One region of the Dickeya lacustris genome, then DNA from elsewhere that is predicted to be linked to it. Evidence: predicted binding sites of a transcription regulator. Region 1 holds the regulator's gene; each other region holds the start of a gene.

The links. The regulator ArgR, encoded in region 1, controls arginine synthesis, uptake and breakdown. The targets are predictions, from matches to a motif close to ANTGAATAAAAATACANT.
Region 2: the regulator ArgR is predicted to act here: its motif matches at 1,752-1,769, upstream of argC (N-acetyl-gamma-glutamyl-phosphate reductase).
Region 3: the regulator ArgR is predicted to act here: its motif matches at 1,128-1,145, upstream of argF (ornithine carbamoyltransferase).

What each region holds. Positions count from the first base shown of each region.
Region 1 is NZ_CP114280.1:1,892,359-1,895,639, reverse strand. Features, by position in the region: gene rpsU (30S ribosomal protein S21) at 1-158, opposite strand, end outside; gene tsaD (tRNA (adenosine(37)-N6)-threonylcarbamoyltransferase complex transferase subunit TsaD) at 387-1,400, shown strand; gene argR (transcriptional regulator ArgR) at 1,508-1,978, opposite strand; gene mdh (malate dehydrogenase) at 2,450-3,281, shown strand, end outside.
Region 2 is NZ_CP114280.1:2,309,999-2,313,279, reverse strand. Features, by position in the region: gene ppc (phosphoenolpyruvate carboxylase) at 1-270, opposite strand, end outside; gene argE (acetylornithine deacetylase) at 553-1,704, opposite strand; gene argC (N-acetyl-gamma-glutamyl-phosphate reductase) at 1,918-2,922, shown strand; gene argB (acetylglutamate kinase) at 2,947-3,281, shown strand, end outside.
Region 3 is NZ_CP114280.1:2,070,343-2,073,623, forward strand. Features, by position in the region: gene O1Q98_RS09395 (GNAT family N-acetyltransferase) at 1-409, shown strand, start outside; gene rraB (ribonuclease E inhibitor RraB) at 581-1,015, opposite strand; gene argF (ornithine carbamoyltransferase) at 1,178-2,194, shown strand; gene O1Q98_RS09410 (6-phospho-beta-glucosidase) at 2,273-3,281, opposite strand, start outside.

The sequences.
Region 1 (3,281 bases):
ACAGCAGAAGCTTTAGCGCGCTTACGTTCGGTAGTCGGTTTTTCATAGAACTCACGACGACGAACTTCAGCCAATACACCTGCTTTTTCACAGGAACGCTTGAAACGACGCAGAGCTACGTCGAACGGCTCGTTTTCACGGACTTTAATTACCGGCATGTGCCTCTCACCTCAGTAAATTCGGTTTGCCGCTGGCCTTGTGCCAGCCTTTTCAAAATGGTGCGGAATTCTACTGCAACCAAGGCCAGTTTGTAAAGTCTATCGGCGATCATAAAACGCACGATGTTGGTTTGCTCCCCTGCGAGTTGGCTTATGGTAGACTGCGCACAGCCTAAAGTCTGCGGCTAACGCTGGTCGCGATAAGAAGAAGTGAGAGTGAAAACAGCCATGCGCGTATTGGGTATTGAAACATCCTGTGATGAAACCGGGGTTGCGATTTATGACACTCAGGCCGGGTTACTGGCGAACCAGCTTTATAGCCAGGTAAAATTGCATGCCGATTATGGCGGTGTGGTGCCTGAGTTGGCTTCTCGTGATCATGTGCGAAAAACCGTGCCGTTAATTCAGGCGGCTCTGAGCGAAGCCGGTTTACAATCTACGGATATTGACGGTGTCGCTTATACTGCCGGGCCGGGCCTCGTCGGTGCGCTACTGGTGGGCGCAACGGTCGGACGTGCGCTGGCGTTTGCCTGGGATGTTCCTGCTGTGCCTGTGCACCATATGGAAGGGCACTTACTGGCACCGATGCTGGAAGAAAATCCGCCTGCATTTCCGTTTGTGGCGTTGCTGGTCTCCGGTGGTCACACACAGCTTATCAGTGTCACCGGCGTGGGAGAATATCGGCTGCTTGGTGAGTCGATTGATGATGCGGCGGGCGAAGCGTTTGATAAAACGGCGAAATTGCTGGGGTTGGATTATCCTGGTGGGCCGTTGTTGTCCAAAATGGCGCAACAGGGTGTCGCGGGGCGTTTTGTTTTCCCGCGCCCGATGACCGATCGCCCCGGGCTTGACTTCAGCTTTTCCGGCTTGAAGACGTTTGCCGCAAACACCATTCGTGAGAATGGCGGCGATGCGCAAACTCAGGCTGATATCGCCTGCGCATTTGAAGACGCCGTTGTTGATACGTTGGCGATTAAATGCCGTCGTGCGTTAGATGAAACCGGGTGTCAGCGCTTGGTGATTGCTGGTGGTGTGAGCGCGAACCGCACATTGCGCCAACGCCTTGCCGATTTTATGGCTAAACGCGGTGGCGAGGTATTTTATGCGCGCCCGGCATTCTGCACCGATAACGGCGCGATGATTGCTTATGCAGGGGCAGTACGACTTGCACAAGGCTCGCGCGATGAGCTCGGTATTAGCGTTCGCCCGCGCTGGCCGTTAGCTGAATTGCCTGCGGTGTAAAGCCGGTTTGAATGATAGATAAAGCTGCGCCCAGTGCCCATGGGCGCAGACCTCCTCGTATACGCCACTCGTACTCTGACGACGTGCGCGATGGCCGCCTGGCGTTTTTAGAGCTCTTGTTCGAATAATACCAGGATTGCTTCATAGAGTTGCTTGACACTGAACCCGCGAGCTGGAGTGGTAAAAATCGTGTCGTCGCCAGCGATAGTACCGAGAATACCCTCTGATTTTCCTAATGAATCCAGCAGACGTGCAATCAATTGCGCAGCGCCTGGGCTGGTGTGAATCACAACGACGGCATCGTTATAGTCAACATCCAGCACCAGATTTTTCAACGGACTGGTCGTGGTGGGGACACCCAGTTCTGCGGGCAGGCAGTAGACCATTTCCATCTTGGCATTGCGGGTGCGTACCGCACCGAATTTGGTCAGCATGCGGGAGACTTTAGACTGGTTAATATTCTCAAAGCCATCATCCTGTAGCGCCTGCACAATTTCGCTTTGCGAACTGAATTTCTCTTCTTTTAACAGCGCTTTAAACGCCTTAACCAGATCTTCTTGTTTATTGGACTGACGCATAGCGTACCGTATAGGGAAAAGGAATCATGCGGATATTATGCAGATGAATGAATTTTTATGCAATAAGAACGACTATGGAAGCGAATTGTTGGCATTCTGTAGCTGATTTGGCCTTTTATGGATGCTTACTTTACCGGGGTATCAAAAAATGTGGTGTGAATCACATAAAAGTAAAATAAATGTTATCAAAATGATGTTGTTTGGAGGCTGATGGTCGGTGTAATGTAACACACCCGTTAATCAGTCGTGGGCTTATGCCAAGGGTGGATACAATCGTCTGTTATTTTAATTACCTTAAAGAAATCATACAGATGGTTAGTCTATTATGCATCACTGCGTACGTTATCGCTGCGTACCTGTGCAGTGCCACCCTAAAAACCGGTCTGCATTCAGGCCACTCTCGCGAGCATAAACGTTTTTAACTAAACGCATCCACGGTAATTTTTACTTAACATAATAAAGGAGTTTAGGATGAAAGTAGCAGTTCTCGGAGCCGCAGGCGGTATTGGTCAAGCCCTTGCTCTTCTCCTTAAAACCCAGCTTCCTTCAGGTTCAGAGCTCTCTCTTTATGATATTGCCCCTGTTACGCCCGGTGTCGCTGTTGACCTGAGCCATATCCCTACTGACGTCAAGATAAAAGGTTTTTGTGGTGAAGATGCCACACCAGCATTAGAAGGTGCTGATATCGTCCTCATGTCTGCCGGAGTTGCCCGTAAGCCGGGTATGGACCGTTCCGATCTATTTAATGTGAATGCCGGTATTGTGCGTAATTTGGTTGCCCAAATTGCCCGCACTTGCCCTAAAGCCTGCATTGGCATCATCACGAATCCGGTGAATACCACCGTTGCTATTGCGGCAGAGGTGCTAAAACAGGCCGGGGTCTATGACAAGAACAAGTTGTTTGGTATCACCACGCTGGACATTATTCGTTCCAATACGTTTGTTGCGGAACTGAAAGGCAAGTTACCTCAGGATATCGAAGTGCCGGTGATCGGTGGTCACTCTGGTGTTACGATTCTGCCGTTACTGTCGCAAATACCGGGCGTAAGTTTTACAGAACAGGAAGCTGCTGATCTGACCAAACGTATCCAAAATGCAGGTACAGAAGTGGTAGAAGCGAAAGCCGGTGGCGGCTCTGCTACGCTGTCTATGGGCCAGGCTGCCGCGCGTTTTGGCTTGTCTTTGGTGCGTGCGTTGCAGGGTGAGAGCGCTGTGGTTGAGTGTGCTTACGTTGAGGGCGATGGTAAATATGCACGTTTCTTCGCTCAACCCTTATTGTTAGGCAAAGATGGCATAGCAGAAC
Region 2 (3,281 bases), 420 kb from region 1:
GCTGTGGTACTGCTCGGCGGTATTGGTCAGGTTAAGAAACTGGCTAAACGCGCGGGCGACCGGCAACAGCTCCTCATTGGACAGATTCTGTAAGGTGGTCAACAGCTCCTGACGATGTGTTTCACTGCCTGCGCGTGATGCTTTCGATAATTTGCGTATCGTTTCAACACGTTCAAGAATATTCGCTCCCAGCGCATCCTTGATGGTGTCACCGAGTAGCTTGCCCAACATGCTGACATTGCTCCGCATGGCGGAATATTGTTCGTTCATAGTTACCCTGACCTGCCTCGTGATTTTGTAAATTTATTACACACAAAAATGGTGTGGTTACTGTCTATTATCTAGCCACGTTCGCCATTGTTCGTCAATCAACCTGATTTAATCCCTACAGTTGTACCTGTTTACGCGGTACAAAGGCAATTTGTGAAATTTAATTACAAAAGCTTGCTGATAAGTGACACTTATCGTAGCGCGCAGAGAAAAGCAAGCCTGACAGGGAATATCGCGGGGGAAAGTGGCAGCCCGACAGGTTATGTCGGGCCGGGAGGTGGTCTAAGCGCGGCAGAAATGCTGCACCAGTTGGGTAATCAACGTGCGGGTCGGTTTGATAAACGACATATCGATAAATTCATCCGGCTGATGCGCCTGATTGATGGAGCCGGGGCCGAGCACCAGCGTTGGGCATAACTGCTGGATAAATGGCGCTTCGGTGCAGTAATTCACCACATCGGTCGGCTGGCCGGCCAGATTTTCTACCGCTTGTGCCAGAGGGTGATCCGCCGGGCACTCGTAACCCGGGATTGGCGGGTGCAGCTCGCTGATGGTCAGGCGGCCCGGCCAGCGCTCACTGACCGGGGCCAGTGCGTCACTCAGCAGGCCGTTCAGATCGCCCAGCGTCATGCCCGGCAGCGGGCGGATATCCATATGCAGGTCGCAGCAGGCGCAAATGCGGTTAGCCGCATCGCCGCCGTGAATGTGGCCGAAATTCATGGTCGGGTAAGGAATGTGGAAGGCCGGGTTGTGATAGCGATTTTTGAGCGTGTTGCGCAGCCCCATCAGTTCAGAGATGGCTTCGTGCATCAGTTCGATGGCGTTAACACCGCGTGACGGGTCGCTGGAGTGACCGGACTGACCCTGAATACGTACCACGTTCGACATGTGGCCTTTGTGGGCGCGTATCGGTTGCAGCGAGGTCGGTTCGCCGATAATCGCGCAATCCGGGCGAATACCGGTTGATTCAGAGAAATATTTTGCACCGGCCATGGTGGTTTCTTCATCGGCGGTGGCCAGAATGTACAGTGGCTTGGTCAGCTTACTGGCATCCACATCGCGCAGTGCATCAAGAATAAAGGCGAAAAAGCCTTTCATGTCGGCGGTGCCGAGCCCGTAGAGCTTATTGTCGTGCTCGGTCAGGGTGAACGGGTCGCGCGTCCAACGGCCATCATCAAATGGCACCGTGTCGGTGTGACCGGCTAACAGCAGCCCGCCGTTGCCTTCGCCCAGCCGGGCCAGCAGGTTGAATTTATTGAACGTGCCCGGTACCGGTTCCACCTCGACATGAAAACCCAGATCGCTAAACCAGCCTGCCAGCAAGTTGATTAAGGTTTCGTTGCTTTGATCCAGCGCGCGCTCGGTGGCGCTGATGGACGGCGTGGCGATCAATGCCCGGTAGATCTCCATAAAAGGGGGTAAATTCATCTTCACTGTTGACAGCCTCTGGGTTAGGATAGTATCAATATTCATGCAGTTATTGTGAATAAAAATACAATAATGCCAGGCGAAATGAAATCATAAGCTGTGCGGCGAGGTGAGATTGCCGCATAATCGTTTCTTCTGGCTTTGTGGGTGCACGGCGTAGCTGCGCTGATGAGCCTGCTCCCTGTTTCACCTATCTGGCAATAAAGGTATACCGAACTCATGCTGAATACGTTGATCGTTGGTGCAAGTGGCTATACTGGCGCTGAACTGGCTTTGTACCTGAACCGTCACCCACAAATGAACATAACCGCTTTGGCGGTTTCCGCGCAAAGTGTTGATGCAGGAAAACGCATTTCCGAGCTGCATCCTCAGCTTAAAGGCATTGTTGATTTGCCGGTACAGCCGCTCACCGATGTGGCTGAAGCCGCCAAAGGCGTCGATGTGGTGTTTCTGGCCACCGACCACAAAGTGAGCCACGATTTAGCGCCGCAATTTTTGGCTGCCGGTTGCACCGTGTTTGACCTCTCAGGCGCTTATCGCGTGCAAGACCCTGAATTCTATACCCGTTACTACGGCTTCGAGCACCAGCATACCGACTGGCTGGCGCAAGCGGTGTACGGTTTGGCAGAATGGCAGGCGGCGAAGATAAAACAGGCCCAACTGATTGCGGTGCCGGGCTGTTATCCGACGGCCTCCCAACTGGCGCTCAAGCCGCTGGTAGAAGGCGGATTGCTCAACCCGAACCAGTGGCCGGTGATTGATGCCACCAGCGGCGTCAGCGGTGCCGGTCGCAAAGCGAGCATGACCAACAGCTTCTGTGAAGTCAGCCTGCAACCCTATGGCATATTTAATCACCGCCATCACCCGGAAATCGCCACTCATCTTGGCATTCCGGTGATTTTCACCCCGCATCTGGGCAATTTCCCGCGCGGCATTCTGGCCACCATCACGTGTCGCCTGAATGCGGGCGTCAGTGCGCAGGATGTGGCGCAGGCGTATCACAACGCCTATCACGACAAACCGCTGGTGCGCTTATACGAGAAAGGTGTCCCGGCACTGAAATCCGTGGTGGGGCTGCCGTTCTGCGACATCGGCTTCGTGGTGCAAGACGAACACCTGATCGTGGTGGCCACCGAAGATAACCTGCTCAAGGGTGCGGCGGCACAGGCGGTGCAGTGCATGAATATTCGCTTCGGTTTCCCTGAAACCCAATCCTTACTCTGATGACCTGCTGAGGCGCAAAGACCGATGAATCCGTTAATTATCAAATTAGGTGGCGTGTTACTCGATAGCGAAGAGGCGCTGGAGCGCCTGTTCACCGCGCTGGTGACTTACCGTCAGCAACATCAGCGCCCGCTGGTTATCGTCCATGGCGGCGGTTGTCTGGTGGACGACCTGATGAAGAAACTGTCGCTGCCGGTGGTGAAGAAAAACGGCCTGCGTGTGACGCCTGCCGATCAAATCGACATTATTACCGGCGCGCTGGCGGGCTCCGCCAACAAAACGCTGCTGGCCTGGGCGATTCGCCACGGCATCAACGCCGTGGGCCTGAGCCTGGCCGATGGCGGCAGCACCGTGGTGAC
Region 3 (3,281 bases), 180 kb from region 1:
CCTGACCGCCGACAAGGGCTATACCGTCTCCGACCCCGATTTGGATCGGTTATTCGAGCTCTATAGTCGCCCTAACAGTGCCTACTGGGTGGTCGAGTGCGGGGGTGAGGTGGTCGGTGGCGGCGGCCTGGCTCCATTGGCAGGCGGTGAAGCCGATGTGTGTGAATTGCAAAAAATGTATTTTCTTCCAGAGGCCAGAGGCCAGGGTATCGCCCGTCGCTTGGCCGAGCAGGCGCTGGCGTTTGGCCGCGCTTGTGGTTTTGCGCGCTGCTATCTGGAAACAACCGCACACCTGACGCGCGCCGTCCGTTTGTATGAAACGCTGGGTTTTGTCCACATTCCTCACGCCATGGGCCACACCGGCCACGTTGATTGTGAGGTCAGGATGCTAAAAAACCTGATGCCTTAATGCCGCTGCGCTGGGCCAAAGGCATCATGGCGCTTAGGCTGCGAAGCGACAGAAACAACGCCAGAAACGATGCCAGAAACAGCATCGCCCGGAAAACCGGGCGATGAACAGATAAGGATTTGCAGCACACGATAACGGTATCCGTCACCGTTAAAACGTTAAAACGAAAAATTAGTGGCGTTTACCGTCATCATCTTCGTCATAGAAGTCTTCATCTTCACCGAACTCGTCATCATCCTCATCCTCACCGTTCGGATCTTCAAAATAGGTGCCCCAACCGTCGTAATTCACGCCGTGACGTTCCGCCAGCGTTAACAGTTGTTCGACCTGCTCGTCGATAAGTTCGGCATTCAACGCCACTTCGCTAATCGCATCGCAGCACATCAGCACCGCGCCGTCTTCCATTTCCATCTCTTCAGCATCAGTGACTTCATAACCCAGCTTAAACGCCTCTACCGCGACTTTTTCCAGCTCTTCAAACTTCTCGGCCGAGAAATGGTGCTCAATGGTGTAAAGCGCATCGGGATCGCTGCCATCTTCCAGCAACTCCTCAATGATTAAGCGGGTTTCTTCACGTTGTTCTTCCAGCAGTTCACGGTTTGCCATGTCTCAGTCCTCGTTAAAGCGGCAAAGATACGTTTATTTTCACACAGGCCGCTCGCGCTCTCCACCAGAAAGTTTGAACGTGACACTTGAATTTGAATATTTACACATATAAAGTGAATTTTAATTCAACCAATAGCGTTGAGCCATATGGAGATAACCCGCATGAACCCGTTTTATAAACGTCATTTTTTACGGTTGATGGACTTTACACCGGCTGAAATCAACCAACTGCTGACGCTCGCCGCCACCCTCAAAACGCATAAGAAAAGCGGCACCGAGCCTCGTCACCTGCAAGGTAAAAACATCGCACTCATCTTCGAAAAAGATTCGACCCGCACTCGTTGCTCTTTCGAAGTTGCTGCATACGATCAGGGCGCGCAAGTCACCTACCTCGGCCCCAGCGGTAGCCAGATTGGTCATAAAGAGTCCATGAAAGACACCGCACGTGTGTTGGGCCGCTTATATGACGGTATTCAGTATCGTGGTTACGGCCAGGAACTGGTGGAAACGCTGGCGGAGTTCTCCGGTGTGCCGGTGTGGAACGGATTGACCAATGAATTCCACCCGACCCAGTTACTGGCGGATTTGCTGACCATGCAAGAACACCTGCCGGGTAAATCGTTGTCCGATATGAAACTGGCTTACGTCGGCGATACCCGCAATAACATGGGGAACAGCATGCTGGAAGCGGCCGCCATCACCGGGTTAGATCTGCGCCTGATTGCGCCGAAAGCCTGCTGGCCGGATGCTGCGCTGGTGGCGGAATGTCAGGCGGCGGCGGCAAAAATCGGCGGCAAGATAACACTCACGCAAGAGATAGCCGCCGGCGTCAAAGACGTGGATTTCATCTATACCGATGTGTGGGTGTCGATGGGTGAAGCCAAAGAGGTGTGGCAACAGCGCATTGACCTGCTGCGCCCCTATCAGGTGAATAGGGCGATGATTGCCGCCACCGGCAACCCGCAGGTGAAATTCCTGCACTGTCTGCCCGCGTTTCACGATGAAAAAACCACGCTTGGTAAACAAATGGCCCAGCAATACGATTTGCATGATGGCATGGAAGTCACTGACGACGTGTTCGAATCCACCCACAGTATTGTGTTTGATCAGGCAGAAAACCGCATGCATACCATCAAGGCGGTGATGGTCGCCACACTCAGCCCACACGTTGAGGCATAACCACAGCGCCGCAGCCAACGATCACGCGCTGATGAATATTATTCTTTTTTCATCAGCGCGCGGAGATCCCGAATAGACTCAGAGCTGTTCACCGTTAGAGGCAATCACCTGCTGATACCAGTAGAAGGATTTTTTCGGGCGACGGGCCAGCGTGCCGCTGCCGTCATCGTGTTTATCGACATGGATGAAACCGTAGCGTTTTGCCATCTCGCCGGTAGTAAACGACACCAGATCGATACAGCCCCACGGCGTGTACCCCATCAGATCGACGCCATCTTCCCATACCGCCGCTTTCATCGCTGCAATGTGTGAACGCAGGTAATCGATACGGTAGTCATCCTGACATACGCCGTTTTCATCCGGCTTATCCAGCGCGCCAAGCCCGTTTTCCACAATAAACAGCGGCACTTCATAGCGCTCATACAAACTGAGCAACGCATAGCGCAGGCCAGTTGGGTCGATTTGCCAGCCCCAGTCACTCGCGGTTAAATGCGGGTTGGCTATCGAATGCTCAGAGCTGCCATCCATGCTGGCATCAATGCGGTTGTGTACATCGTGTTTAACGACGTTGGACATGTAGTAGCTAAAGCCGATGTAGTCCGCCTTCCCTTCACGCAGGATCTGCTCATCCTGTGGCTCCATGACTATCTCGTAGCCTTTTAGCGCCCACTCTCGTTTGGCGTAGGCTGGGTAGTGGCCACGTACCTGAACGTCGGTGAAATAGAAACGATCGTGCATTGAACGGGCGGCCAGCATGACATCATCAGGATGGCAGGAGTACGGGTAATAGGGCACGAACGCACACATGCAGCCAACCTGGATATCCGGGTTGATGTCATGGGCTTTTTTCACGATTAACGCGCTGGCGACAAACTGATGATGCACCGCCTGATACATCGCCTGTTCCGGTTGCGCTTTTTGCGGGAATTTCACCCCGGAACACATCCAGCCAAAAATCTCCGCCGAGACATTTTTCTGGTTATTGATCTCATTAAACGTCATCCAGTATTTCACTTTATGACGATAGCGGCTTATGACCGTGGTCGCAAAATGTACAAAGCACTCCAGCGTTTTGCGGCTCATCCAA